Regions from separate parts of the Kitasatospora sp. NPDC048407 genome, predicted to be linked through region 1. Evidence: riboswitches for the same ligand, from Rfam matches in the RefSeq annotation. Region 1 holds a riboswitch; each other region holds the start of a gene.
What was found. Region 1 has a riboswitch for thiamine pyrophosphate ahead of ACGFWJ_RS14365 (purine-cytosine permease family protein). Riboswitches for the same ligand answer to the same signal wherever they lie in the genome.
Positions count from the first base shown of each region.

Region 2: another riboswitch for thiamine pyrophosphate. It lies ahead of thiO (glycine oxidase ThiO); the one in region 1 lies ahead of ACGFWJ_RS14365 (purine-cytosine permease family protein).
Region 3: another riboswitch for thiamine pyrophosphate. It lies ahead of thiC (phosphomethylpyrimidine synthase ThiC); the one in region 1 lies ahead of ACGFWJ_RS14365 (purine-cytosine permease family protein).

Region 1 is NZ_JBICXW010000006.1:145,446-155,054, forward strand. Features, by position in the region: gene ACGFWJ_RS14345 (bifunctional DNA primase/polymerase) at 1-567, shown strand, start outside; gene ACGFWJ_RS14350 (DUF5926 family protein) at 758-1,735, opposite strand; gene ACGFWJ_RS14355 (ATP-binding protein) at 1,801-2,328, opposite strand; gene ACGFWJ_RS14360 (glycerophosphodiester phosphodiesterase) at 2,576-3,388, opposite strand; gene ACGFWJ_RS14365 (purine-cytosine permease family protein) at 3,468-4,826, opposite strand; TPP riboswitch at 4,817-4,968, opposite strand; gene ACGFWJ_RS14370 (trypsin-like peptidase domain-containing protein) at 5,210-6,967, shown strand; tRNA gene ACGFWJ_RS14375 (tRNA-Ser) at 7,026-7,111, shown strand; gene ACGFWJ_RS14380 (NUDIX hydrolase) at 7,182-7,742, opposite strand; gene ACGFWJ_RS14385 (hypothetical protein) at 7,747-9,234, opposite strand; gene ACGFWJ_RS14390 (hypothetical protein) at 9,316-9,537, opposite strand.
Region 2 is NZ_JBICXW010000026.1:35,823-45,431, forward strand. Features, by position in the region: gene ACGFWJ_RS31890 (phytoene desaturase family protein) at 1-273, shown strand, start outside; gene ACGFWJ_RS31895 (hypothetical protein) at 281-1,018, opposite strand; gene metF (methylenetetrahydrofolate reductase [NAD(P)H]) at 1,114-2,028, opposite strand; gene ACGFWJ_RS31905 (polyprenyl synthetase family protein) at 2,202-3,308, shown strand; gene ACGFWJ_RS31910 (VanZ family protein) at 3,309-3,914, opposite strand; gene thiE (thiamine phosphate synthase) at 4,178-4,813, opposite strand; gene ACGFWJ_RS31920 (Rv2175c family DNA-binding protein) at 4,810-5,175, opposite strand; gene ACGFWJ_RS31925 (NAD(P)/FAD-dependent oxidoreductase) at 5,197-6,402, opposite strand; TPP riboswitch at 6,451-6,563, shown strand; gene thiO (glycine oxidase ThiO) at 6,558-7,703, shown strand; gene thiS (sulfur carrier protein ThiS) at 7,700-7,909, shown strand; gene ACGFWJ_RS31940 (thiazole synthase) at 7,911-8,702, shown strand; gene ACGFWJ_RS31945 (hypothetical protein) at 8,809-9,114, shown strand; gene pknB (Stk1 family PASTA domain-containing Ser/Thr kinase) at 9,179-9,609, shown strand, end outside.
Region 3 is NZ_JBICXW010000014.1:77,765-87,373, reverse strand. Features, by position in the region: gene ACGFWJ_RS24370 (hypothetical protein) at 1-430, opposite strand, end outside; gene ACGFWJ_RS24365 (aldo/keto reductase) at 447-1,352, opposite strand; partial or broken gene ACGFWJ_RS24360 (cupin domain-containing protein) at 1,349-2,538, opposite strand; gene ACGFWJ_RS24355 (hypothetical protein) at 2,553-2,687, opposite strand; gene ACGFWJ_RS24350 (ATP-binding protein) at 2,772-3,257, opposite strand; gene ACGFWJ_RS24345 (hypothetical protein) at 3,436-4,755, shown strand; gene ACGFWJ_RS24340 (NUDIX hydrolase) at 4,758-5,291, opposite strand; gene thiC (phosphomethylpyrimidine synthase ThiC) at 5,613-7,409, opposite strand; TPP riboswitch at 7,405-7,538, opposite strand; gene ACGFWJ_RS24330 (hypothetical protein) at 7,687-7,887, shown strand; gene ACGFWJ_RS24325 (flotillin family protein) at 8,072-9,568, shown strand.

The sequences.
Region 1 (9,609 bases):
CTGCAGGCCGCCGCCGGCTGCGGCTGGCCGGTGGTGCCGGGGGCGCGGGCGCTGCGCGGACCGGCCTGCTCGTGCCCGGACCGGCTCTGTCCGGCGCCCGGCGCGCACCCGTGCGACCCGCCGCTGGAGGCGGCCACCACCGATCCGCGGATGGTCCGGCACTGGTGGGAGCGGCGCGCGCCGGGCGCGCCGGTGCTGGCGGCCACCGGCCGGTCGCTGTGCGCGGTGAGCCTGCCCCGCGCGGCCGGGCCGTGGCTGCTGCGGCACCTGGACGAGACCGGCGTCCCGTTCGGCCCGGTGCTCGGCGCGCCGGGCCGGTTCGTGCTGCTGACCGCGCCGTACACGCTGCCGGAGCTGGGCGCGCTGCTGTCCGAACGGCCGTGGGTGCCGGGTACGTTGCGCTATCACGGGCCGGGCGGCTACCTGGTGCTGCCGCCTTCGCGGACGGGCGCGGGCCCGGTGCACTGGGTGCGCCGCCCCGGCCACGGCCGGCCCTGGCTGCCCGAGGTCGGCACCCTGCTGGGCGGGTTGATCACCGCGAGCGCGGTCGCCCTGCCGTACTGCTGACCTTCCGTCAGGTCCGTTGCGCAGTAGGCCCGGAGACAAAAAAGGCCCGACCGCTGGCGACGGGGGATGCACCAGCGGTCGGACTGTTCAAACAGTAACAAAGATCCGGCTCCGCGCCAATTTGTCCACGCCGAAAGGACCTTGGGATTTTCGGCCGTCTGGCGGAAATGTGACGCCGGTCACTGCTCTGCTAGTTGAGGGTGATCTGACGGTTCACCAGGTTGGCGCGGGCGCGGCGCTCCTCGGCGGTCAGCGGCGCGGGCGCGGCCAGCACCTCGGCCAGCTTCGCGGCGAACTCGACGGCGGGCTTCTCCACCTCGGCGGCGGTCATGTCCACCCGCAGGTCCCACACCGGCACGGTCAGGCCGTGCGCCCGGAACGAGCCGACCAGCTTGGTGTTCTCGCCCAGCGAGCTCTCGCCGGCCGCCGTCAGCCGGGCCAGCGCGTCCAGCAGCTGCTCCTCCGGCACGGTCATCACCCAGCGCAGGTGGTTCTTGTCCGGGGTGCCGCACCAGTACGCGGAGTCCACGCCGGCCAGCTTCTCGGTCGGGATCGCCGAGGCGTTCGCCCGCTCCAGCGACGCCGCCACCTCGCCGGTCGCCGACTCGGCGTCCTCCAGCCAGAATTCGAACCCGGTGAACACGGTGGGCACGAAATCGGCCGTGGTGTCGAGCAGTTCCTGCAGGCGGCGGCCGCCCGGGTTGGTCCGGCGGGCCGGCACCGGGGTGCCCGGCTCGGTCGCCAGCGCCAGCTCCAGCGCGTCCGCCAGGTCACGGCTCAGGTCGCCCGAGGACGACTGGGTCTGCAGGCCCAGCAGGATCGAGCCGTCCGCCCGCCGCAGCGCCGGCCAGGCCAGCGGCAGCACCGTCGCCAGCGTCACCGACGGGACGGTGCCGATGGCCTCCTCGGCCACCCCGGCGGCCAGCGTCAGCGGCACGGTGGCGGCCGGCACCAGCTCGCGCAGCGCCACCCAGTCCGCCTCGCCCGGCAGGCCCTCGAACGGCCGGTGCACCAACTCCTGCACCGCGTGCGCCGCCTCGCGGCCGTGGCAGGCCTTGTACCGGCGGCCCGAGCCGCACGGGCACGCCTCGCGCGCTCCGACGACCGGGATCTCGCCCTCGACGACGGTGGACTGGCTGGGCTGCTTCTTCGCGGCCTTCTTGGCCATGGTGCGGCTCTCCCGGGGACGTCGGACTTTGCACCGCGCAGCCTACTTCGCCCGCGGCCCGGGATTCAGGCGCTGCGCCGCTCCCCGCCGCCCACCACCTGCTCGAACACCGGCAGCTCCGCCCACACCGTCACCTGACCGGGGGCGTGCCGCACCCCCCAGTCCCGGGCCAGCTTGCCGACGATGCTCAGCCCCCGGCCGCCGTGCGCCGACACCGACGGGCTGGCCGGCACCGGCCGGGTGGTCGCCCCACCGTCCGTCACCTCGAGGGTCAGCAGACCGTCCCCGCGCATCCGCCAACTCCACAGCACCGTACCGATCTCCGCGTCGTCATCGCCGTGCGGATGCCACTCGGACGATCTGTCCGCCTCGTCGGGATCATCGGCCGGCAGCGGTCTGGCGTGACGACAGGAATTGCTGAGCAGTTCGGAGAGGATCAACACCGCGTCGTCAATCACCCCGTCCGGTATCGAGCGATCACCGAGATCGTCGCGCAGCCTCCGCCGCGCGGTCGAAACACTGGCCGGACCGTGCGGAACGGCCATGGCCGATGAGGTCGACCCGGCCTGAACTGGCAAAGCTCGCGCCACCATCAACGCCACCCCCGGACCTCCTTCAGCTTCTGCCGAGGGATGGATGCCCGCCGTTAATGCATCGGAAACGGGAGTTCGACGATCCGATCGCGGCATTAACGAGATCCGCACGACGGGCGGCCAAAAGGTGAGGAGCGTCTCACCTTCGGTCTCACCGGGGGGCTTGTCCGAATGGCCAACAGGAAATACCCCGTTCGGTATTTCTGTCACGCCTATGGGGCGCGGGTGCCACCCGCCGGTTGCGCGGTCAGCGGCCCAACTGGGCCAGTACGTCGGCCGGTCGATTGGTGATCAGCGCCTCCACGCCCAGTTCCAGGCAGAGTTCGACGTCCTCGGGGCGGTCCACCGTCCACACGTGCACGCGGTGGCCGGCCCGGCGCAGCGCCCGGATCAGGTCCGGGTCGCGGCGCACCAGCGAGATGCCCGGGCCGGCGATCGACGCGCCGCCCGGCAGCGCCTTGGTGCGGCCCAGCAGCGGCACCGGGCGCTCCCACAGGTACACCCGGGGCACCGCCGGGGCGTTCCGGCGGACCCGGTGCAGGGCGAGCTCCGAGAAGCTCATCACCCGCACCGTGGACTCCTCCGGCGTGGCCGGCAGCAGCCCGAACCGGCCGAGCATCCGCAGCAGTTCGGACTCCACCCGGCCCGCGTACCGCACCGGGTGCTTGGTCTCGATGGCCAGCTCCACCCGCCGCCCGGTGTCCGCGACCAGCTCCAGCAGCCGCTCCAGGGTCAGCACGGAGCTGCGCTGCGGCTGCTCCGGGTGCTTCCACGAGCCGAAGTCCAGCGCGGACAGCTGCGCCAGCGTCATCGTCGACACCACGCCCTGCCCGTCCGAGGTGCGGCGGACGTTGCGGTCGTGCACGCACACCAACTGCCCGTCGGCGGTGACCCGGACGTCGCACTCCAGTCCGTCCGCGCCCTCCTCCAGCGCCCGCTTGTAGGCCTCCTCGGTGTGCTCCGGAAGGGCCGCGGAGGACCCTCGGTGGGCGATCACCTTGACCGCGGAGCGGTCGATCGGAGCGGGGAGCGGGGCCGAGGCGCTGTGCTGGGTGTTCACGTCAACCAGCCTACGCGGCACCGGATGACGGGTGGCTTCCGATCCGGCAACACTGCGGTGAACAGCCCTTGATGCGGCGTCAGCCCTTGCGGCGCTCCACGGCCGCCACCGCGCCGGTCGCCAGCGCCGCCACCAGGAACGAGAACAGCGAGGCCGAGCTCCACGCCTGCGGGGTGAAGTGCACGGCCTCCTGCGCCTGCGTCCACAGGTCCGTCCACCAGCCGGCCACCGCGGTCGGCGCCAGGAACTGGTACACCGCGAAGCCCAGCGCCCACGGCGCCAGCATCACCCAGCGCGCCGGGGCGTCCTGGGTCAGGTTCCAGCCGCGCCGGCCGGCCCCGAGGAAGTAGTCCACCGCCAGCACCGCGAACAGCGGCACGAACACCGACCCGATCAGGCCGAGGAACGCGTAGTACGAGTCGGTGAACTCCTTGATGCGCAGCGCCAGTACCGTCACCAGCACGCCGATGCCGCCGGTCAGCACCCGCCGGTCCACCTTCGGCCACAGGTTGTGGATCGACATCGCCGTCGAGTACACGTTCGCGAACGACTGGTCCGACTCGCGCAGCACCAGCACCAGCAGGAACGCCCAGCCCGCGGCCACGCCGGTGAACGAGCCGAGGATCTTCTCCGGGTCGCCGCCGGACTGCAACAGCGCCACCACGCCCAGCACGTAGCACCACACCTGGGCCACCGTGTAGCCGGAGAACGTCCCCCAGAACGCGCTCGCCGAGGTACGTGCGTGCCGGGTGTAGTCGGCGGCCAGCGGGACGAACGAGATCGACACCGCGATCACCGCGTCCGTGGCCGACAGGAAGCCGTCCCAGTTGCCCGCACCCGGGTCCGGGAAGCCCAGCCGGGCGAACTGCACCGTGAAGTACACCATCGCCACACCGACCGCGACGGCCACGTACTTGCGCAGCACCGCGATCGCGCCCAGCGGCCAGATCGTCAGCACCGTCGTCAGCACGCCCGCCAGCAGCACGAACAGCCAGCGCCAGCCCTCGGTGCCGGCCACCGTCTGGGCACCCCAGGCGATCACCGTCAGCTCGTACACGCCCCAGCCGACGCACTGCAGGATGTTCAGCACCGTCGGCACGTACGACAGCCGGGTGCCGAACAGACCGCGCAGCACCGCCATGGCCGGCGCGCCCGTGCGGGCGCCCACCAGCGCCGCCACCGCGAGCATCGCGGTGCCGATCGCGGTACCCGCCACGATCGCCGTCACGGCCGCGGTGAAGCCCAGCTCGTGGCCCTGCTTGCCCAGCACCGTCGCGGCGCTGGTGAACCCGATCAGGCTCACCCCGAGGTTCGCCCACAGCGCGAACAGCGCCCGGAAATCCAGCGTCCGCGGCGGCGCCGTGTCGAGGGTCAGCGGGGCCTCGGCCCGCGCGGCCGTCTCAAGATCGGAAATTGGGGCAGACGGAACAGCCGTCATGGCCGATACTCCCTACGCCGGCATTACCCGGACAGGTTCCGGCGGTCAGCGCCCCCTCGACCGGGGTGGCGACACCGCCATGCCCTACGGTCGATCCGGCGCACTCTCAGCCTGGCTGGTCCAAGCTCCCGCGACGTTCTTCGGTTTACAGGAGCGACAGGCTAGCCTCCGGGTGGGAGAACGCCAAGGCCGGGGGGAACGGCGTCCGCATCGCGGGACCACTGATGTCCATGTCAGCGAGGCCTAAGGCTTCTCATGATTTCTTCAGGGGCCCGCTTACGGTGTCCGAATCCGGCATAGGAAAAACTGTGCCCCGAGGCTGTGGCCGCGCCGACCGAGCGACGGACCGCAGCCCAAGGTTCTGTCAGCGATGGAGGTCGTCCGTGAGCACCGAGCACGCGAGTGGTACCACCCCGCCGGAGAAGGCCCCCGAGGCCACCGGCACCGAGGCGGCCGCCGCCACCGCCGGAACGCCCGCGCCCGCTCCCTCCTACCTCGACGCCCCGCCGCCGGTGCTGCCGGCGGCCCCGACGGCGCCCGCGCCCGCCGCGCCGGTGCCCGACCAGACCATGCAGCTCGGGAAGGTCCCCGCCGCGCCGGCGGCCCCGCCGGTGGCCCCGGCCCCGGCTCCGGCTCCGGCTCCGGTGGACGCGCCGCCGCCGTTCCAGAACCCGTACGGCAGCGTCAGCGAGCCGGCCAGCCCCTACACGCCGACCACCGTCGCCCCGGCCGTGCCGCCGCACGCCCAGGAGGCACCGGCCAACCCCTACGCGTCGGCCCCCGATGCCCAGCCCGTGGCGGCCAACCCGTTCGCGCCGACCGCGGTCGCCCACGACCCGCAGGGCACCCCGGGCGTCCCTGGCGTCCCCGGCGCCCCCGGGGAAGGGCAGCACCCGTTCGGCGCCGGTCACCCGGTGGGCGGCTGGGGCCACCCGGCCGGCGGTCCGGGCGGCGTCGGCGGGCCGGGCGAGCCGGGTGCGCCGTGGGGCGGCCCGCAGCCCGCTCCGGGCGGCGGCTCCGGCAAGAGCAAGCGCGGCGGCCTGGTCGCGCTGGTCGCGGCGGTCGCCCTGGTGGCCGGCCTGGCCGGTGGCGCGATCGGCGCGAGCGTCTCCGGCGGGAACGGCGACAGCGGCACCAAGCACACCAGCACCACCGTCAGCGTCGGCAACGCCCACCAGACCCTGGACCGGGCCCCCGAGTCCGTCGCCGGGATCGCCGCCAAGGCGCTGCCGTCCACCGTCACCATCAAGGCCTCGAACTCCAGCGAGTCCGGCACCGGCACCGGGTTCGTCTTCGACACCGAGGGCCACATCCTGACCAACAATCACGTGGTCGCGCCCGCCGCCAAGGGCGGCAAGCTCTCCGTCAAGTTCTCCGACGGGTCCTCGTACACCGCGTCCGTGGTCGGCCGCGCCGAGGGCTACGACGTCGCGGTGATCCGCCTCGACAACCCGCCCAAGGACAAGCTCGTCCCGCTGCCGCTCGGCGACTCCGACAAGGTCGCCATCGGTGACTCCACCATCGCCATCGGCGCGCCCTACGGCCTTGAAGGCACCGTCACCACCGGCATCATCTCCGCCAAGGACCGCCCGGTCGCCTCCGGCGACGAGACCGGCGCCAACTCCTCGTACATGAACGCCCTGCAGACCGACGCGTCGATCAACCCCGGCAACTCCGGCGGCCCGCTGCTCGACAGCTCCGGCTCGGTCATCGGCATCAACTCGGCGATCCAGTCGAACACCAGCGGCTCCGGCCGGGCCGGCTCCATCGGCCTCGGCTTCGCCATCCCGATCAACCAGGCCAAGTGGGTCGCCCAGACCCTGATCAAGGACGGCACCCCCGTCTACGCGATCCTCGGCGTCCTGCGCAACGACGACTACCGCGGCGACGGCGCCCAGATCGCCACCGCCCCCGTCCGCGACACCCCCGCCGTCACCCCCGGCGGCCCCGCCGACCAGGCCGGCCTGAAGGCCGGCGACGTCATCACCAAGCTCGGCGGCATCTCCATCGACAGCGGCCCGACCCTGGTCAGCGAGATCTGGACGCACAAGCCCGGCGAGAAGGTCGAGGTCGAGTACACCCGCGACGGCAAGGCCGCCAAGACCACCGTCACCCTCGGCGAACGCAAGGGCGACAACTGACCCCTCCACCACGGAGTGCACCGAACCCGCCCCGACCCGTTAGGCTGGCCTCCGCCGAGGAGGGTTGCCCGAGCGGCCTAAGGGAACAGTCTTGAAAACTGTCGTGGCCTCTGGTCACCGTGGGTTCAAATCCCACACCCTCCGCGCCTGAGAACGGCCCCCGACCTGCAGTTTCCGGTCGGGGGCCGTTCGGCGTCCGCGGGGTGAGGGGCCGTCAGGGGAGGCGGCCGTGGGCCTGGGCGAGGGTGAGGGCGGCGAGGGTCATGCCGTCGTCGAGGTGGCCGGTGGTGATCCAGTGGCGGAGGTCGGGGAGGGGGAGCCAGCGGGTTTCGGTGACTTCGTCGGGCAGCAGCGGGGTGCCGGAGGGGGTGTCGCGGACGGTGGCGTGGACGATCGCGACGGTGCTGGCGAGCAGGCCGGAGTCGGGGGTCATGGTGCCGAGGAGCTCGAACTCGGCGTCGGGGACGCCGAGTTCCTCGTGCAGTTCGGCCCGCGCGGTGACCAGCGGGTCGGCGCTCTGCGAGAAGCCGCGGGGCAGGCCCCACTGGGGGCGGCCGAGCGGGTAGCGGTAGGTGCGGACCAGTCCGATCAGGTCGTCGTGGACGGGGATGATCACCACGCCGAGGCCCTCGTCGCGGTGACGGATCCTCAGGTAGTGCCCGGCGGTCCCGCTCGGGAAGGCGACCTCGTCGTCGTAGACGTCGACGAAGCTGTTGCGGTACGCGAGGACTTCGCGGGTGCGGCGGATGGCGTCTGTGTGCTCGGTGTCTGTCATGGCGTCAGCTCCTCACGTCGACGACTCGTCCCAGCGCGCACGCCAGCCGCCGGGTGGAGAGCCGGCGTGCCACATTCTCCTTGCCCTTGCGGTACAGGACGTTGCCGACGGCGCCGGCCGCCATCGCGGGGTAGCCGACCAGCCCGGGCAGTTTCCACACCTCGGTGGCCAGCGCGGGGCCGACCGTGCCGGCCGCGGTGAGGATCAGTTCGACGGCCATCCCGCCGATCGGGACGAGGCCGGTCCGGTCGCCGAGGATGGCGGCGACCCGGCTCAGGTGGGCGTCCAGCGCCTTGCGCGCGGAGAGCGGGTCCTCGGCCGCGCGCAGCCGCTCAATGCCTTGCCAGAACGGCGATTTGGCGGTGCGGCCGCGTTCGGCGCGGGCCTGCAGCAGGGCGGCGATCGCGTCGGCGGCGTCGGTGCGCAGCGCCGCCATCCGGGCCCGTACCCGTTCGTCGGTGAGGCCGGCCGCCGCGCCGACCTTCACCTCGAACAGTGGCCCGTCCGAGGTCTCGTCGGTCTCCGGGAGGCTCCGTCCGGCCCGGTGGCGGTACTGGGCGAGGGCGAGTTCCTGGGCGGTGGCGCGGGCGGCGAGCCGGTTGTCGTCGTGGCCCTGGCCGGTGCTGAGGGTGGTGTCGGCGACGCCGATGGAGTCCACCACGATCAGGTTGTAGAGGGTGTCGACGAACTCCACCAGCAGGCCGAGGGTCTCCGGCCCGCCGACGATCTCCTCGGGGGTCCGTCCGGCGGCGTCGCCGGGCCACGGCCGGGCCAGTCGCAGCCGGCTGCGGTGGTGGAACGCGTGCGGGCGGTCGGCGCCGAGCCGGCGGATCGCGGTGGCCACCGTGGCGTGCACCTCCCGGTACGGCTCGGGCAGGTCCGCCACCGCCCGGCCCATCGGCGAGGTCTCGTCGACGGCGGCGAGCACCAGCTCGCCGAGCGCGTACAGCCGGGCCGGCGGCCGGGCGGCGACCCGGGGGAGGTGCCGGAACTCGTCGCGGACCACCGCCAGCCCGTCGGCCCGTTCCGGGTCGAGCCATTCGGCGTTCAGCAGCCGGTCGAAGTCGGCGGCCTGTTCCCGCACGTCGCCGGGGTCGAGGCCGTATTCGGTGGGGTCGTTGAGTTCGGGCAGCAGGCTGCTCAGGAACGGACTGGCCGGATCACCCGCCTGGGCGAGGATGCCGGCCACCGCCTCCTCGTACGAGCGCACCCCGAACAGGTGGAGCCGGAACGGGTGTTCGCCCGCCGCGCCGCTGTCCCGGGCCCGCAGCACGGTGGCCGCGACCTGCTGGAACCCGAACGAGTCGAACGCGTACGACTGCGGGACGACCACCTCGCGGCCGAGCGCCAGCGTCATCAGCACCTCGGTGAAGATCTGCAGATGCAGCTCGTCCTCGTGCCCCTCGGCCGTGCGGTCCGGTCCGGGCCAGGTCGTCCGGGTCGAGTCGAGCGACTCCAGGTACTGGTACCGCGTGCCGTCGTCGTACGCCATGTCGTGCCCCCCAGGACGAACCGTCGCACGGGGACGCTACTCGTGGCGTCCGGTACTGACCAGCCCCGGGGCGACGGGCCGTCAGAACAGCGTGGGTTCGCCGTCCTGGGCGGGCAGGCCGGGCAGCGCGTCCTGCCACAGGGTGGCGTCGCTGAACGGGAGTTGGCGCATGCTGCCGTCGCACAGCACCAGCGAGCGGCGGTCGCGTTTGTGGTCGTGGACGATGCCGTAGCCGGTGCGGCGGGTGGGCATGAGGGCGACCGGACGGCCGCAGGCGGGGCACTGGACACGGGGTGCGCGCATGGGTACCAGGGTGCCCGAACCGACCGACAGCCCGACAGTGGCTGGTGACGATTGCGGGGGGCCGGGCAGGGG
Region 2 (9,609 bases), on a different contig from region 1:
TTGACCGATGCTCAGCAGGACGCCTACGCCGACGAGTTGCTGGCCCGGCTGGCCGCCGCGGGCGTCGACCTGCGTGCGCGGCTGCGCTGGCGGGAGACCCGGCTGACCGCCTCCGTCCCGGCGCCCGCGCTGGCCGGCGGGCGGCTCGGCCAGGCCAACGAGGCGGGCGAGCCCGGCCTGTACCTGATCGGCGCGTACGCCCATCCCGGCGGCGGGCTGGCCCGGGTCGGGATGTCCGCCTCGATCACGGCCGGGTTGATCGGCCCGGCCTGACGGGCGCTCAGTACTGCTGCTGGTAGCCCCAGTTGTGCTGCTGCTCGCCCGGCTGCTGCGGGATGTACGGCTGCTGCGGGATGTACGGCTGCTGCTGGTACTGCTCCGGCTGGTACTGCTGCTGTTGCGGGTACTGGTAGACCGGCTGGCCGTACTCGTCGTAGCCGATCAGCTGCGGCTGCTGGGCGTACGGGTCCTGGTAGGCCTGCTGCTGGTGGCCGAACTGCGGCTCCGGCTGCTGGTAGTAGTACTGCTGCTGGTCGGGCTGCTGCTGGTAGGCGACCGGTTCGTCGGTGTAGATGCCCGCGTCGATCTCCTGGAACTCCTCGTACGCGTACGGCTGTTCGTCCACCGGCTCGTCCTCGACCGGGCCGACCTCGCCGACCTTCGGGGCCGCCGCGGCCACCGCCACCGCGGCGGTCGCCCCGCCGGTGGCCGCGGCCAGCAGCGGGACCTTGGCCAGCGGGCCGGGGAGGGTGCCGTCCGCGCGGCGCAGCGACCAGCCCACCGGGCGGCCGCGCTTGACCGAGAGGGTGACCATCGCCTGCCCGGCCGCGAAGGCCGCGGCGCCCGCGACTATCACCGGAACGGAGGACTGCGTCATCCCCGCGACCACCCCGAGGAAGCCCGCCAGGGCCAGCGCCCGCCAGTGCAGCGCGGCCCGGTTCTGCAGCAGCAGTTCGGCCGTCAGCCAGACCGCGACCAGCGCCAACGCGCCATAGAGGAACAGGTTTCCGATGCCCATCCCGCAACCTCCAGACGCCACCATCACCGCGCGATTGCGGGCGACTGTACCGCCTCCGGGCAAACACCACAGCATCCCGTCCACCCGGACGGCGGTCAGTGCTTGTGGAGGCCCAGGTTCTGGTAGATCTCCAGCGTCGAGGTGCTGTGGTTGAGGGTGATGAAGTGCAGGCCGGGGGCGCCCTCCGCGAGGAGCCTCTCGGCCATGACGGTGGCGTGTTCGAGGCCGACGGCGCGGACTTCGGCCGGGTTGTCGGCGGCGGCCTCAAGGCGGCGGCGGAAGTCGGGCGGGAAGTCGGAGCCGGACAGCTGGGGGAAGCGGACCAGCTGGCGGATGTTGGTGACCGGCATGATCTCCGGGATGATCGGCGTCTCGCAGCCGGCCGCGGCGACCCGGTCGCGCAGCCGCAGGTAGTCCTCGACCTCGAAGAACATCTGGGTGATCGCGTAGTCCGCGCCGGCCCGGCACTTGGCGACGAAGTGCTTGATGTCCTCGTCCCACTCGCTGGAGCGCGGGTGCATCTGCGGGAACGCGGCCACGCCGACGCAGAAGTCGCCGATGCCCTTGATGAGTTCGACCAGTTCGTAGGCGTAGCTGACGCCGTCGGGGTGACGGACCCACTCGCCCATCGGGTCGCCGGGCGGGTCGCCCCGGACGGCGAGCACGTTGCGCACGCCCTCGTCGGCGTACTGGCCGATGATGTTGCGCAGTTCGGCCACCGAATGGTCGACGGCGGTGAGGTGCGCGACGGGGGTCAGGGTGGTTTCGGTGGCGATCCGGCCGACCAGGTTGACGGTGCGGCCTCGGGAGGATCCGCCGGCGCCGTAGGTCATGCAGACGAAGTTCGGGTCGAGCGCCTCGACGCGGCGGATCGCGTCCCAGAGTTTGCGCTCGCCCTCTTCGTTGCGGGGCGGCATGAACTCGAAGGAGAAGGAGCGGTCGCCTGCCGCCAGCAGGTCGCGCACGGTCTGGGCGCGGTCGCTTCTGGTGGAGGGAATCCCGAGTGCCATGCAGGCAGGTTAGCGTTCGGCGGCGCGGCCCGGACAAACCGAGTCCAGGGGTTGAGACAGTAATCGAGATTCCCCCGGGCGCGTCCCGGCGGTCCGGCCCGGGCGTCGGCGGACGAGTGCACCCAGGCGGGGGCGTTAGTCTGACTGTCAGACCAATCTATCCGGAGTTCCAGGTGCCCTCCTCCATCCGTCTTCCCCGCAACCCCGTCGATGCGGAGGACGTGCGCGACCGCGTCAACGCCGTGCTCAGCGCGTTCATGGCCGAACGGACCGCCCTGCTCTCCGGCATCTCCGACCAGCTCGGTCCGGTCGCCGGCGCGCTGCGCGAGTTCCTGCTCGACGGCGGCAAGCGGCTGCGCCCGGCGTTCTGCTACTGGGGCTGGCGCGCGGCCGGCGGCTGCGCCGAGGAACCCGGCATCGAACGCGCCGCGGCCGCCCTGGAGCTGCTCCAGGCCAGCGCCCTGGTGCACGACGACCTGATGGACCGCAGCGACACCCGCCGCGGCCTGCCGTCCGTGCACCGCCGCTTCGAGGGCATGCACCGGGCCAACGGCTGGCGCGGCGACCGCGAACAGTACGGCGCGTCCGCTGCGGTGCTGCTCGGCGACCTGCTGCTGATCTGGTGCGACGAGCTGTTCCAGCGCTCGGGCCTGCCCGCCCCTGCGGTGTCCGCCGCCAAGCCCGTGTTCGACCTGATGCGCACCGAGGTCATGCTCGGCCAGTACCTGGACGTGCTGGAGCCGGTGGCCGGCGACTCCACCGACGCCGACGCACTGGACCGGGCGCGGACGGTACTGCACTACAAGTCCGCGAAGTACACCATCGAGCGCCCGCTGCAGGTCGGCGCACTGCTGGCCGGCGCCGGCCCCGACCTGGTCGAGGCGCTCGGCAACTTCGGCCTGCCGCTCGGCGAGGCCTTCCAGCTGCGCGACGACCTGCTCGGCGTGTTCGGCGACCCGGCGGTCACCGGCAAGCCGGCCGGCGACGACCTGCGCGAGGGCAAGCGCACCCTGCTCGTCGCGCACGCGATGCGCGGACTCTCGGAGCTCGACGCCAAGACCCTGGACACCCGGCTCGGCGCGCCCGACCTCACCCCGGACGAGGTGGCCGAGCTGCGCGAACTGATCTCCGCCAGCGGCGCCCCGGCGATCGTCGAGGCCCGCATCGACCAGCTGCTCACCGAGGCACTGACCGCCCTGCACAACGCGCCGATCGCCGACGGCCCGACCCGCGAGGTGCTCCAGGCCCTGGCGGACGCGGCGACGGTGCGCAAGTACTGATCAGCGGTCCCGCCACCGCCGGGAGGCGAGCGCGGCCAGCCCGGCGCCGGCGGCGTTCAGCAGGACGTCGTCCACCGAGGAGACCCGGTCCAGCCACAGCACGTACTGGGCCGTCTCCACCAGCACCGAGCAGGCCGCACCCAGCGCCAGCACCCGCGGCACCGTGAGCGATCGGAACCGGATCGGCGCGAAGAAGCCGAGCGCCGCGAACACCAGCAGGTTGCCGCCGATCTGCACCGTCGCGGTCACCGGCGTGCCCTGGGTGAGGACCTCGTACAGGTCCCGAAACGGCACCAGGCTGACCCGCCGGGGCGCGACACCCGCCCCCGGGCCCGGCAGCAGGATCATCCAGACCCACGGCACTGTCCCGTGCACCATGGCGACCTCGGCGAAGGCGGCTCGGCGCCGGGAGAGCACCCGCACCAGCACAGCCGACAGCGGCAACGCGGCCAACGACCAGAACACCGCCGCATTGACCGTCCCGAGCCACGGCTGCCACCCGGCACGGTGATGCAACGGCCGCTGCGCAACGAAAGCCACTGCCGTGGCGAGAACGGCGACCGGGGCGAGCAGCACGGCCCGGCGGGCCGGGGATATGGGATTCACGACTGCACGGAGGCCGCCGAGCCGTGCCGCGGTTCCAGGGAGGCGCGAACGGGTGCGAAACCAGGGAGAGCACAACCGGGGGCGCGTGGGGGTACCTCCCGGCCCGCTAGGGCTGGGGGAGAACTGCGCGAAGCGGAAGGCACCCAACCGCAAGATCGCGACGCAGGGCAATGACCTGCACTTGATCGCGACCTTGCGGACAGGCCTTGCGCTTGTCGCGCAGTTCCCCGCGCCCCCGGTTTCGCGCCCCCCTCCCTGCCCACCTACCGCAGCCTGGCAGCCAGTTGTGCCGCCGCCGCGCCCGGGTCCTCCGCGGCGGTGAGGGCGCGGACGACCACGATGCGGGTGGCGCCGGCGGCCAGGACCTGGTCGAGGTTGTCCTGGTCGATACCGCCGATCGCGAACCACGGCCGGACAGGCCTCGCGGCAGCCGCGTGGCGGACCAGGTCGAGGCCGGGGGCGTGGCGGCCGGGCTTGGTGGGGGTGGGCCAGACCGGGCCGGTGCAGAAGTAGTCGACGCCGGGCTCGGTGATCGCCGCGTCCACCTCGGCCTCGGAGTGGCAGGAGCGCCCGATCAGCACGTCCTCGCCGAGGATGGCGCGGGCCACGGCCACCGGCAGGTCGTCCTGCCCGAGGTGCAGCACGTCGGGGCGGGCGTCGAAGGCGACGTCGGCACGGTCGTTGACGGCCAGCAGTTTGCCGTGGCGCTTGGCCGCGTCCGCGAAGACCTCGAGGTACTCGAGTTCCTGGCGGGCCTCCAGGTTCTTGTCCCGGAGCTGGACGATGTCGACGCCGCCGGCCAGCACGGCGTCCAGGAAGTCGGCCAGGTCGCCCTGCTCGCGCCGGGCGTCGGTGCAGAGGTAGAGCCTGGCGTCGGCGAGCTGCTGCCGGGGCGTCACAGTGCCATGGCCTGGGCGCGGCGCTTGACCTCGGTGCCGCGGTTCTCGCGCAGGGCCTGGATCGGGCTGCCGGGGAGGGACGGGTCCTCGGTGAACATCCACTCGAGGATCTCCTCGTCGGAGAAGCCGCAGTCGCGGAGCACCGTGAGGGTGCCGACCAGGTGCTTGACCGGGCCGTCGTCCTCGATGAAGTCGGCAGGCACCTGGAGGGAGTTGTTCGCGCCGCGGCGGACGGCCAGCAGGGTGCGGTTCTTCACCATGTCGCGGACCTCGGTGATCACCACGCCCCACCGCTCCGAGATGTCGGGCAGGTACAGCCACGCGGGGACCAGGGCGTCAATCTTGGGATCAATCTTGCTCACGGCACCCAGCCTACCCACCCGCTACCCGGCGGCGGCCTTCAGCTGGACGGCCGGGTCGGCGGCGAGCGCCGGATCGAGCACCGTGCCGCGTTCGATCAGGCGGCGGCCCTGCGCGAGGTCGCGCGGCCGGTCCACGGCGAGCAGCGCGACCAGCTTGCCGTCGCGCAGCCAGAGCACCGTCCAGTCGCGCTCGGAGGGGGAGCCGCGCCACAGCAGGTGGTCGGCGCCGGCGTGCCGGCCCGCGTACTGCACCATGCGGTCGAACTGCTCGGACCAGAAGTACGGGACGGGGTCGTAGGGCGTGTCCAGGGTGCCGAGCACCGAGGCGGCGACGGCGCCACCGGAGTGCAGGGCGTGGTCCCAGTGCTGGACGGCGAGCCGGGTGCCGAACCGGGCGGACGGGTAGGAGACGCAGTCGCCGACCGCCCAGACGCCGGGCAGCGCGGTGCGCAGCCGGTCGTCCACCGGGACGGTGCCGTCGGGGTCGAGGGCGAGCGGGCTGTCGGCGAGCCAGCCGGTGGCGGGGCGGGCGCCGATGCCGACCACCACCTCGTCGGCGGGCAGGTGGGTGCCGTCGGCGAGCAGCACCCCGCCGTCGGCGGCCCCGGCGACGCCGACGCCGCAGCGCAGTTCGACGCCGGCTGCGGCGTACCAGTCGGTCATCAGGGTGCCGAGTTCGGCGGGCAGCGCCCCGGCCAGCGGGGTGGCGGCGGCCTCGACGACGGTGACGTGGCAGCCCAGGGCGCGGGCGACGGTGGCGGTCTCGGCGCCGATCCAGCCCGCGCCGACCAGCACGATCCGCTTGTCGGGGGTGAGCGCGGCGCGCAGCGCGTGCGCGTCGTCGACGGTGCGCAAGGTGCGCGCGTCGGGCAGACCGGGCAGCGTGCGCGGGTCGGCGCCGGTGGCGATCACCAGGGCGCCGTACGGGAGTTCGCCGCGGTCGGTGTGCAGCACGCCGGCGTTCAGGCCGGTGGCGCGGTGGCCGGTGCGCAGTTCGACGCCGAGGTCGGTCCAGTCGATCTCGAAGGCGGTGGCGTCGGTCTTGCCGAGCAGCACGTCCTTGGACAGCGGCGGCCGGTCGTACGGGAGGTGGAGTTCCTCGCCGACCAGGGTGATCGCGCCCTGCCAGCCACCCTGTCGCAGGTTCAGGGCGGCCTGTGCGCCCGCCATGCCCGCCCCGACCACGACGACCCGGTCCGTTGCCCTCAGTTCAGCCACGGCGTCCACCCTAACCGGCCTGATGTCGGCAGGGGCACCGGCGTTAAAGTGGAGGGACTGAACTATCACGGGAGCCCGGCGCACCGGGCTGAGAGGCGGGCTGTGGCGGCCCGCGACCGTCCGAACCTGATCCGGGTCATGCCGGCGAAGGGAGAAGAAGCGCTGTGGCACATTTCGACGTGCTGGTGATCGGCGGGGGCATCATCGGCCTCGGCGTCGCCTGGCGTACCGCGCAGCGCGGGCTGAGCGTCGCGGTGGTGGACCCGTCGCCGGGCGGCGGCGCGGCCCAGGTCGCCGCGGGCATGCTCGCGCCGGTCACCGAACTCCAGTACGGCGAGGAGCCGTTGCTGCGCCTGGGCATGGCGTCCAACGAGCGCTACGGGGCGTTCGCCGCCGAGCTGACCGAGCTGACCGGCCTGGACACCGGCTACCGCCGCACCGGCACGCTGGCCGTCGCGCTGGACTCCGACGACCGCGAGGAACTGCGCGAACTGCACGCTTTCCACGGCCGGCTGGGCCTGGAGTCCACGTGGCTGACCGGCCGGGAGTGCCGCCGGCTGGAGCCGATGCTGGCGCCGGGCATACGCGGCGGCCTGCACGTCGCCGAGGACCACCAGGTGGACGGCCGCCGCCTCGCCGCCGCGCTGGTCGCGGCCTGCAAGCTGCTCGGCGTCGCCTTCCACCGCACCCAGGCCGCCGAACTGGTGACGGACGGCGAACGGGCGCTCGGCGTCCGCCTGTTGAGCGGCGAGCAGCTGACGGCCGGCCGGACGGTGCTGGCGGCCGGCTCGCGCAGCCACCTGCTGCCGGGCCTGCCGGACGGGGTGCTGCCGGCCATCCGCCCGGTCAAGGGGCAGGTGCTGCGGCTGCGCGTCCCGAAGCTGTACGCGCCGTTCCTGTCCCGCAATGTGCGCGCCGTGGTGCGCGGGCAGCACCTGTACCTGGTGCCGCGCGCCGACGGCGAGTTGGTGATCGGCGCGACCACCGAGGAGATGGGCCACGACACCACCGTCACCGCGGGCGGCGTGTACGAGCTGCTCCGGGATGCGCACGAACTCGTCCCCGGCATCACCGAGTTGCCGCTGGTGGAGACGGGCGCGGGGCTGCGGCCCGGCTCCCCCGACAACGCGCCGCTGCTCGGCCCGACCGCGCTGCCCGGCCTGGCCGCCGCCACCGGGCACTACCGCAACGGCGTGCTGCTCACCCCCGTCACCGCCGACCTGCTCGCCGACTACCTGGCCACCGGCGAACTCCACCCGCTGGCCGCGGACTTCACCCCCGACCGCTTCCGCACCGAGGTGCCCGCATGAACACCGTCGCCCTGACCGTCAACGGCGAACCCCGCACGCTGCCCGCCGCCACCACGCTGGACGTGCTGGTCGCCGAGGTGTCCGCCGCCAACACCGGCGTCGCCGCCGCCGTCAACGAGGCCGTGGTGCCGCGCAGTTCGTGGCCCGCCACGGCGCTCGGCGACGGCGACCGGGTGGAGATCCTCACCGCCGTGCAGGGAGGCTGAGATGGCCGACGACCTGCTGACCATCGGCGACACCACCTTCACCTCCCGCCTGATCATGGGCACCGGCGGCGCCCCCAGCCTGGATGTGCTGGAGCAGGCGCTGCGGGTCTCCGGCACCGAACTGACCACGGTGGCGATGCGCCGGGTCAACACCGCCACCCAGGGCTCGGTGCTGGAGGTGCTGGCCCGCAACGGCATCCGGATCCTCCCGAACACGGCCGGCTGCTACACCGCGGGCGAGGCCGTGCTCACCGCCCGCCTGGCCCGCGAGGCGCTCGGCACCGACTGGGTGAAGCTCGAGGTGATCGCCGACGAGCGCACCCTGCTGCCCGACCCGATCGAACTCCTGGACGCCGCCGAGACCTTGGTCGACGACGGCTTCACCGTGCTGCCGTACACCAACGACGACCCGGTGCTGGCCCGCAAGCTGGAGGACGTCGGCTGCGCGGCGATCATGCCGCTGGGCTCGCCGATCGGCTCCGGCCTGGGCATCCGCAACCCGCACAACTTCCAGCTGATCGTGGAGTCCGCGAACGTCCCGGTGGTCCTCGACGCGGGCGCCGGCACCGCCAGCGACGTCGCCCTGGCGATGGAACTCGGCTGCTCCGCCGTCATGCTGGCCTCCGCCGTGACCCGCGCCCAGGAGCCCGTCCTGATGGCCGACGCGATGCGCCGCGCCGTCGAGGCCGGCCGCCTCGCCCACCGGGCCGGCCGGATCCCGCGCCGCTACTACGCCGAGGCCTCCTCCCCCACCACCGGCCTGGCCGACACCCGGGAGCGCCCCGCGTTCTGACGGCGGGTTCCCCGCTGTGTCCCGGTTCGGGAACGGTCCGCCCCACGACCGCTCCCGCACCCGGGCCAGCTGCCACCATGGCACCTCCATGCGGAAGGGGGATTCTGTGGAACGCTCGGGCGACCGCGCCACCGACCTGCTCGGCGCGGCGATGGCCTGGGCGCCGATCGTGCTGATCGACGGTTTCCTGTTGACCAGGATCTGGGGCACGCGTCTGTCGCTGCTGGGCACCGTGCTGCTGCTGGGCCCGATGCTGCTCGGCGCCGCGATCGGCGCGGCCACCGCACGTCGGCACCCGACGACGGCGCGGCGCTGGCTGCGGGCGGGCGTGGGGGCACTGATCGGGCACGCGCTGCAACTGGCGCTGCTGATCACGTTGCTGATGCTCTTCCCGCCGCGCATCCCCTGGTGACGGGCTCGACACCGGGCCCCTGCCGGACCGCACGTGCTTCGGCCCCTAGACTCCTCGGGTGGACATGACCATAGGTGACCCTCTGCTCGGCGTGCTGCTCGACGGGCGCTACCGGGTCGAGCAGCGGATCGCCGTCGGCGGCATGTCGACCGTCTACCGCGGCACCGACACCCGGCTCGACCGGGCCGTCGCGCTGAAGGTGATGCATCCTTCGCTGGCGGGCGACGCCGACTTCACGGCGCGGTTCATCCGTGAGGCGAAGGCGGTGGCGCGGCTCGCGCACCCCAATGTGGTCAACGTGCTGGACCAGGGCGCGGATCCGCGCGCGGTGTTCATGGCGATGGAGTACGTCCCCGGCCATACCCTGCGCGACCTGCTGCGCGATCGCGGCGCGCTCTCGGTGCGGGCCGCGCTGGACGTCCTGGAGCCGGTGCTGGCGGCGCTCGGCGCGGCGCACCGGGCGGGCCTGGTGCACCGGGACGTGAAGCCGGAGAA
Region 3 (9,609 bases), on a different contig from region 1:
CCTTCTCGATCCAGCTGTCCCGGATCGTCGTCCGTACCCCGGTCGCCTGGCCCAGTCGCGCGAGAGCACGACGCAGAGTGCTCCACCACTCGTCGGACAGGCCGGGGTCCTGGTCCAGGTCCGGGCGGTGGGGCGAGACCACCGGGTGCGGGATGAAGTCGAGGACGTCGGCCGCGTATGCGTAACTGCCCTCCGTCCAGTCGAGCACGTCGTGCAGCTTCGGTCGCGGCACGTCGTCCGGCACGCGCACCGAGGCCCCGACAATGCCCTCCCCCTCCTTCCGCCCGAAGTTCGCTGCTGCCGTGGCCGAGACCCGGAGCCAGCGGTCTCCGGCCTGCCGGCTGAGCGTGCATCCCTGGAACCCCCAGACCGGACCGCCGGTACAGGTCAGCCCGAGGTACTTGGCCGCCGTCTTGTGTACGGCCTCCATCCGGACTCTGGTCTCCTCATCCGGTGGCGAGTGCATCGATCACGCTCCTGACTCGGTCAACGGGCAGCGGCTCTGCCAGCGCCTTGGCCGCATCGTCCCAGTGCGCAGCTGTGCTCGCCGAGAGGAGCACCACATCCAGGCCGGGGCAGGACGCGGCGACGAGCACGGCAGCGGCCGGGGCAGTCAGGCCCGGCCTGATGAGGTTCACCAGTTCGGGGGTCATCAGCGCAGGCAGTTCCCCGCCGTGCAGCGGGGCGGACCCGAAGGTGGTCACCCCGGCCGCGTGGGCCTCTGCCAGCGGCCCGGCGCCGTCGAGCGCTTCCGCGATCGGGTCAGCCATGACGAGACTGACCGGCAGTTGGATGGCGTTGAAGTGGTGGTGCGGCGATCCGGCCGCTTCCTGGGCGAGCGCCAGCAGCCCAGGGACCGAGAACGTGCCGTCGTTCAGCCCCGACCAGGTCGCTACCCCGTAACCACCGATGCGCCCGCTGTCAGCGATGTACTCCAACTCGACGAAACACTGCCTCAGTTGGCGAAGAGCCGCGCCCTTCCCGAGTCGGCGCACGGCGTGCTCCGGATTGTGGACGAACACGATGTCCGCCCGCCCGAGCGTACGGAGGGAGTCCTCCGTCTGCCACCTCACGAAGGCCGGGAAGAGGCTGTGTCCGTGGACGGCTGTTGCCTCGGTCAGTTGGCCAGCCTCGACAGCGGCACGCCGCTGGGCTCCGTTGTGGAACCCGGTCTTGGTCGCCACCAGAGCATCCGGGTACTCGGCGAGCACGGGGGCGAGATCGAGATGGGCCTGTCCGTGGCCGTAGTTGGGAGCCGTATCGACCCACAGCGCTCCGGCCCCGAGGGCAGTGTGCGCCGCCTGGCGACCAGTGCGAACCCGGTACGTGCCCAGCCCGAGCGCCGCCGTCACAGCGCCGCCCAGACGACTGAGGCGGCCTGGCCCTCGATGAGGACCGAGAGAGTCGAAGCCACGTCCTTGACCTCCAAGCCCGCCGCCTCCGCCAGGACGCCGAGCGCGGCGGGCTTGCCGCTCAGCAGGGCACGGAGCATCGGAGCCGCCTGCCCGGCAAAGTCCCACGCGGTTCCGGCTGCCGCGAGCGTGACCGTGCCCTGGGCGACGTTCTCAGTGAGCTTCGCGCGGGGAGCGTCAGCCGAACCATCACGTCGGCGCGGTCCGGCACACCCTCGACGTACGGCAACGAGGTGGCCGCGCGACCGTAGTGGGTGGTGTCCACCGACTCAGCCCACCGGCTCACCAGCCCTGGATCGGTCAGTTCGGCCAGCATCTCCGAGCGCAGGCAGTCCACGAAGGCCGCCTGCTCACCCGGCGAGGCGAACCGGGGAACATCGAGCCGCAGCGCAAGACGGGACCGCAGCTGATCCACCACCCAGGTCAGCAGGTCCGCCCCCGTATGGGTCACCAAGCCGAAGGTGAGGTGCAGCGAAGCCGTTCCCTGATCTGCCGTGACCGCATGCCACCAACCACGGGGCAGGTAGAGGACGTCACCGGGGTGCAGAACGAGGTCAACGACCGGATCTCCCTCCGGTGGCTCCGGGGACTCCACGTCCCGGAAGGTCGGCGCGGTCCGAGTCGGCCCGTACAGCTTCCACCGCTTGGCCCCGTACATCTGGACCACCACCACGTCGTGGTCGTCCCAATGGGTACCGAAGCCTTCCCGTTCGGTCCACGAGGCGTAGGCGTTGACCTGCACCAGCGTGCCGAGGAACCGTTCCAGGGCCTCGGCGGCGGTCCCGATCGGGGGGTGGATCTTCTCGATCGAGTCGAGGACGAGCGAGGCGCCTTCGGCCAACCGGGCGTGCAGCTCGGCCGGTTGGATGCGGTGCCAGGTCACGGAGCGCCGGGTGGTGACCGGGAGCGCGTACCGGTGCAGGGGCAGCATCTCGCCGTCCATGGACAGTCGGAGTCGCGGGGGCTCCAACCGCTGGGTGGCGAGGATGTTGTTCAGGTCGTCCCAGGACAGGAGGCCGGCGATGTCGGCGGCCTCCCCGGGGAAGACGGCGTAGGAGCGGTTGAGCGTCTGGGCGAGGAACGTGTCCCCGCCCAGACGCGCCGCCCACGAAGCAGCGTCACGCATCGTGGGCGGCCTTATCAGTCGTTGCCGTCGGAACGGCCGCTGCTGACGTCGGACGGCTGCTCGGTACGGGCCCGCGCAGCGGTGATCTTCCGAGCGGCGACCACGAGGCCGCCCTCAGCGGCCGGGGCCGCCGGGGTGTCCTGCACCATGACGTGTTCCTCTCTGTTGGGACAGTCCCGCCGGGGTTCCGGCGGGAGAATTGGGAGGTGGCAGCAGCCACCAGGGCGGAACGATCAGGTTCGGACGAGCGGCGTGGCGCGGACCTGGGCGGCGTTGACGAGGACCGCGAGACGCCTGTCCCCCGTCACCAACTGGTCGGCCGCGACCTCGAACCACACGACTTTGCCGATCCCGGCCGGGTACCAGTCCCAGGAGTGCGCGAGCCCCGCAACCAAGAGGAGCCCACGGCCACCGGTGACCGTGTCCTCGGCGGCCTCTCGGCCGGGGAGACGCAAGCCCGAATCCTCGACCTCCACCCGCAGGCGTTCACCGGTCCACCTGACGGTCACCCGGCATCGAGCCTTGGTGTGCTCGATGGCGTTCGTCAGCAGCTCGTCCGCGCACAGCTCGACGTCCCGCAACGCGCCGTCCGACAGCGGGACTTGCCAGGACTCGGCGATCTTCCTGATCAAGTGACGAGCGTGCGGGACAGCGGCAGGATCGGGCTCGACATCCCAGCCCTGAGGGGTGGGGAACACGGCAGTGTCGGTGAGGCTCATGCGCACGGGCCGCCTTCCTACTGGTCGAGTGCCCCGGGCTTTCCCGGTGGACTCACAGGATTGCCGGGCAGCCCGTTCCCGATTAAGGCCAGCGTGTGTACCCACCATGGGTAGACTCGCGGTCTGTTATCCCACGTGACACTGAGCGATGATCAACCCGGTGGTGGGGGTGCCGGACATGACCGACTCCACGGCGTCACCAGGGCTGCCAAGCCGACTACTTGCCGATCCTGAGATGGTCGCGGCCTGTGCCGCGCGAGACTTCGCGCTGATCTTCCAACTCGCCAAGCGCAAAGGCGGGTTCCATGCCTCACGCATCGCGCGGGCATGCGAGCTGACGCCCAGCAGGGTGGGCGAGGTCATGAACGGCAAGCCGAAGATCACCAACATCACCGTGATCGAGCGCATCGCAGACGGCCTGATGATTCCGGGGCACCTGCTCGGCCTCGCCGCTCGGAGCTGGGAACTCCCCGCGGCTCCCCCCGCGGGCCAACCGGCCCCGATCCCCCGGCAGGCAGCAGACTCCTTACCCTCGGAATCCCCGCCGCCCAGCACCGGGTTGGACGAGATCCTCGCCATCGCAGCCGGTACCAGAGTCACGCCCACCGTCCTGCGCTCACTGCAAGCGTCGATCGAGGACTATTGGCGACGCGACGACGAGCACGGCGGCGAAGCCCTCCGGCCAGCGGTGATCGGCCAACTCAGGCACGTAAAAGGCATACTGCACGACACCGCCGAACCCAACTTCCGGCGAAGCCTCCACGGCATCGCAGCCGAACTCGCACGACTGACCGGCTGGACCTACTTCGACGCACGGCAGTACAGCACCGCTCGGGGGTACTTCGTCGAGGCACTCCGCCTGGCGCGCGAGATCGACGACCGCCCGTTCGTCGCCAACGTCCTGGCCTGCCTCAGCCTCCAGGCGACCTACCAGGACCAGGCGAGGGAGGCCATCACGCTCGCTCGGGCTGCCCAGGACAGCGCCCGCCTCTCCGGTGGCACTCCCAGGTTGATGGCGATGCTGTCCATGCGCGAGGCGTTCGGCCACGCCACCGAGCACGACCAGGAGGCAACGCACCGTGCGATCAACGAGGCACTGCGCCAGTTCGAGCGGATCGACCCGACGGACGACGATCCGGCGTGGGTCCAGTACTTCGACCGCACCAAACTGACCGTTGACACCGGCATCGCCCTCGGGCAGTTGGGCGACGCCGAGGCCGCCGAACCACTCATCGCCGAGGCCCTACAGGGGGAGGCAGCAACCAACCACCGGGGGCGCGCCTTCCACTCATTCTGGCTCGCCCGCACTCAACTCCAGCGTCATGAAGTCGAGTTAGCTTGCGCGACGGCAACGGAGGCACTCAATCTCGCGGCGGCTGTGGAGTCGCCCAGGGTGCTCGCCCACCTCCGGGAATTCAGCGAACTACTGCACCCGTACCAGAGCGCGCCAATTACCTCGGGGCTGGTTCGCAGGATCGGCGCGTTGGCGACTCGGTGACGTCAGAGGCCGGCCTCATCCAGCAGCAGGTAGAGCACGCCGACCAGCGTGCCGCTGCTGACGATCTCGCGGCGGTCGATCATGCCGCGCAGGTCGGCCAGCGGAATCCACTCGATGCGGTCCGACTCGTTGCGCTCGGTCGGCGGCCCCACGTACTCGACCGCGTCGGCTCGGAAGACGAAGTGCTCGGAGTCCGTGATGCCGTTCGCCGGTTGGGCGTAGATGAGCGGCTTGATCTCCCCGGTCTTCCAGCCGGTCTCCTCAAGCACCTCACGCGCGGCGGCCTCGGCGGGTGTCTCGTCGGATTCGATCAGGCCCATGGGCAGCTCCCAGGCCCACGAATCAGTGATGAAGCGGTGCCGCCACATCATCAACACCTGCTTCTCAGCGTTCACCAAAGCGGCGACCGCGAGGTGCCGCAGCTTGACCACGTGGTGTTCCCACCGGTGCCCGTCGGGCTGCTCGACATCAGCCAGCCACAGGTTCACCCATGGGTTCTCGTAGATCGGACGTTCCCCGTGGATCTTCCACTGCATCGCGACGGCCCCTCTCGATGGACCCTCAGCATGTCAGACGGAGCTGGTTGGGCAGGTAGGTTCCGAAAAGTTTGCGTCACACTGACGAATATGGACCTCGAAGCGGTCGCAAGGTCAGTGCACCCGCCGACTCCAGCACTGCCTATCGCATCGGATGCCGTATCCGACGGGACGTCGATATGTTTCACCGACTGACTGTCCCGGTGATCTCCACCCCCCGCTACGGGCACGGCATCGCCTGAGAAGTCCCGCCAACAGGCAAAGCGCCGCGCCGGGAGACCCCTTCCTGCCTCCCGGCGCGGCGCCGTTCTGTGTCGGCCGTCAGTCGGCCAGGGGGAGGTAGACCCGGTTGCCCTGGGCCGCGAACTCCTCGGACATGGCCTTCATGCCCTCGACGGCGGCCTCGTCGTACTCCCGCGAGGCCTCGCCGCCGCCGAACTTCTCATTGATGGTTTTGCTGATCTTCATCGAGCAGAACTTCGGGCCGCACATGGAGCAGAAGTGCGCGGTTTTGGCGGGCTCGGCGGGGAGGGTCTCATCGTGGAATTCGCGGGCGGTCTCGGGGTCGAGGGCCAGGTTGAACTGGTCCTCCCAGCGGAATTCGAAGCGGGCGTCGGAGAGGGCGTCGTCCCAGGCCTGGGCGCCGGGGTGGCCCTTGGCGAGGTCGGCGGCGTGGGCGGCGATCTTGTAGGTGATGACGCCGGTCTTGACGTCGTCGCGGTTGGGCAGGCCGAGGTGTTCCTTGGGGGTGACGTAGCAGAGCATCGCGGTGCCCCACCAGGCGATCATCGCGGCGCCGATGCCGGAGGTGATGTGGTCGTAGCCGGGTGCGACGTCGGTGGTGAGCGGGCCGAGCGTGTAGAACGGGGCCTCGTCGCAGATCTCCTTCTGCAGGTCCATGTTCTCGCGGATCTTGTGCATCGGGACGTGTCCGGGGCCTTCGATCATCACCTGGACGTCCTTGGCGCGGGCGATCCGGCCGAGCTCGCCGAGGGTGGTGAGTTCGGCGAACTGGGCCTCGTCGTTGGCGTCGGCGATGGAGCCGGGCCGCAGGCCGTCACCGAGCGAGAAGGTGACGTCGTAGGCGCGCAGCAGGTCGCAGAGTTCCTCGAAGTGCGTGTAGAGGAAGTTCTCCTGGTGGTGGGCCAGGCACCAGGCGGCCATGATGGAGCCGCCGCGCGAGACGATGCCGGTCTTGCGGCGGGCGGCGAGCGGCACGTACCGGAGCAGGACGCCGGCGTGCACGGTCATGTAGTCGACGCCCTGCTCGCACTGTTCGAGGACGGTGTCCCGGTAGACCTCCCAGCTGAGTTCCTCGGCCCGGCCGTCGACCTTCTCCAGTGCCTGGTAGAGCGGGACGGTGCCGATCGGGACGGGGGAGTTGCGCAGGATCCACTCGCGGGTGGTGTGGATGTTGCGGCCGGTGGAGAGGTCCATGACGGTGTCGGCGCCCCAGCGGGTGGCCCAGGTCATCTTCTCCACCTCCTCCTCGATGGAGGAGGTGACGGCGGAGTTCCCGATGTTGGCGTTGATCTTCACCAGGAAGTCGGTGCCGATGATGGCCGGTTCGCTCTCGGGGTGGTTCACGTTGACCGGGATGACGGCGCGTCCGCGGGCCACCTGCTCGCGGACGAACTCCGGTTCGAGGCCTTCCCGGAGCGCCACGAACTCCATCTCGGGGGTGATCAACCCGCGCTTGGCGTACGCGAGTTGAGTGACGGCTTCGCCGTCCCTGGCGCGCAGCGGGCGGCGTGGGCGGCCGGGGAAGACGGCGTCCAGGTTGCGCAGGTCGCCGCCGCGCGGCGCGGTGTGCTTGATGCCGTCGTCCTCGGGGCGGGCCTCGCGGCCCTGGTACTCCTCGACGTCGCCGCGCTGCCGGATCCATCCGTCGCGCAGGGCGGGCAGTCCGCGGCGGACGTCGGTGGGCAGGTCGGGGTCGGTGTACGGGCCGGAGGTGTCGTACAGCGGGACGGTGCGACCGTCGGTGAGGTGGACCTCGCGGTAGGGGACCCGCAGGTCGGGGCGGCTGCCTTGGCGGTAGGCCTTGCGCCAGGCGGGGGTGGGGTACCCGGTGGCGGCCGACTCGCGGGCAGACGGGTACTCGGAAAATGCGGTCATCGGACCTTCAACTCCCTACGCCGGCATTACCCGGTCAGGTTCCTGCGGTCGGCGCAGCAGGTGGTACGCGGGCCCGCGTACCGTCAGCGCCCTCTCAGCCCGGTGCTCCGAGCTCCCGTTCCGCGCAGGCGTCGTCCGCCTGCGTTCGGTTCCTCACCGTAGGGCACGTCACGGCGCCGGTCCAGGGCGCACTCCCGCGCCCGGGCCTCCCCCGGCGGGCAACTCCCGCGTGGGCCCGAGCTGTTCACGCCCCGTACGAGGTGGGAGAATCGTGCAGGTGATCGGACTGACGGGGCGGGTGACAGGGCGGATCGGCGCGGGCCTGGTCGGCGAGGTGATGGTGCACGTGCCCGAACGGCTGGGCACCGAGGCGTTCCTGGCGTACCGCGCCACACCGGGCGAGCCGCTGCAGCCGGGCACCATGGTGGTGGTGGTCGAATATCAGCCACCACGCACGGTGTACGTGGAGCCCTTTTGATTGCACGTCAGACGGCCTCCACAAACCTGCCGCAACACTTTTGAGACAGTGAGAGTTCCCACGGTCCAGACCCTTCCCCCCTGATCCGGAACGGCGGAGAATGCGGCTGCCACCGGTTTCCGCGCCAGTTCTGCACGACCCAAGCGCAGCACGGGACCGGTGTGCTCCTAAGGGGGGATTGCCGATGTTGGTCGGCATCGCAGGCGGCGCCGTCGCAGGCCTCGTTCTGCTGATCGTTCTTTTCAAGCTGATGTGGCGCGTGGCGGAACCCAACGAGGCGCTGGTGATCTCGGGTTCCAAGCACGGCGAGGGTCTGGGCTTCCGCGTGGTGACCGGGCGGGGCACCTTCGTGGTGCCGGGCGTCCAGGCGGTGCGCCGGCTCTCGCTGGACCTGAACGAGGCCGCGCTGGACGTGGAGTGCGTGACGTCGCAGGGAATTCCCGTGCACGTCAAGGGCGTTGTGATCTTCAAGGTGGGCGACGACCCGGTGTCGATCGCCAACGCCGCCCGGCGTTTCCTGGACCAGCAGAAGATGATGGGCCAGCGGGTGCACAACGTGTTCGCCGGCCACCTGCGGTCCATCGTCGGTGGGCTGACGGTCGAGGACATGATCCGCGACCGCGAGCGGCTCACCGGTGAGACCCGCTCCGCCTCGGGCATCGAGATGGAGAAGCTCGGTCTGATCATCGACTCGCTGCAGATCCAGGAGATCCTGGACCCGACCGGGTACATCACCAACCTGGCCGCGCCGCACGCCGCGGCCGTCCAGCGCGACGCCCGGATCGCCGCCGCCGAGGCGGACCGACGGGCCACCGAGGCCGAGCAGGAGGCGTTCGCCCGCAAGGCCGAGGCAACCCGCAACTCCGGTATCCAGCAGGCCGGTTACCAGGCCGAGATGGACACCGCCGCGGCCCGTGCGCTGCAGGCCGGCCCGCTCGCGCAGGCCGCCGCCCGGCAGGAGGTCGTGGTCCAGGAGACCAAGGTCGCCGAGCTGGAGGCGCACCGCAAGGAGCAGCAGCTGCAGGCGGATGTCCGCAAGCCGGCCGACGCCCGCGCGTACGAGACCCGCACCAAGGCCGAGGCCGACCGTGATGCCCGGATCTCCGCCGCCGAGGCGCTGTCCCGGGAGACCGAGCTGAAGACCGCCGCCGAGGCGAACCGGGTCAAGGTCGCCGCCGCGGCCGAGGCCGAGGCCACCAAGGCCCGCGGTCTGGCCGCGGCCGAGGCCACCCGGGCCACCGGTGAGGCGCAGGCCGCCGCCGAGGCCGCCAAGGGTCTGGCCGAGGCGGAGGCGGCCCGGGCGAAGGGTCTCGCCGAGGCGGAGGCCACCCGGGCGCAGGGCCTGGCCGAGGCCGAGGGCATCAAGGCCCGCGCCGCGGCGCTGGCCGAGAACCAGGAGGCGGTGGTCGCCCAGCAGCTCGCCGAGAACTGGCCGGCCATCGTCCGGGCCGGCGCGGACGCGTTCGGCAACGTCGAGCACATGGTGCTGCTGAACGGCGCCGAGGGCATGTCCGAGATGTTCGCCAAGGCGCTCACCATGGGCGGGACCGGCCTCGGCCTGGCCCGCCAGCTGCTCACGGCGATGTCCCCGGCGGCTGAGAACGGCGAGGCCGCCAAGGCCGCTGCCCCGGCCGCCGCCGCTCCGGCGCAGGTCATCCCGATCGAGGCCGACAGCAAGTAACTCACCTCAGCGACAGCTGAGTTCCGCCCGGGCGAGGGAAC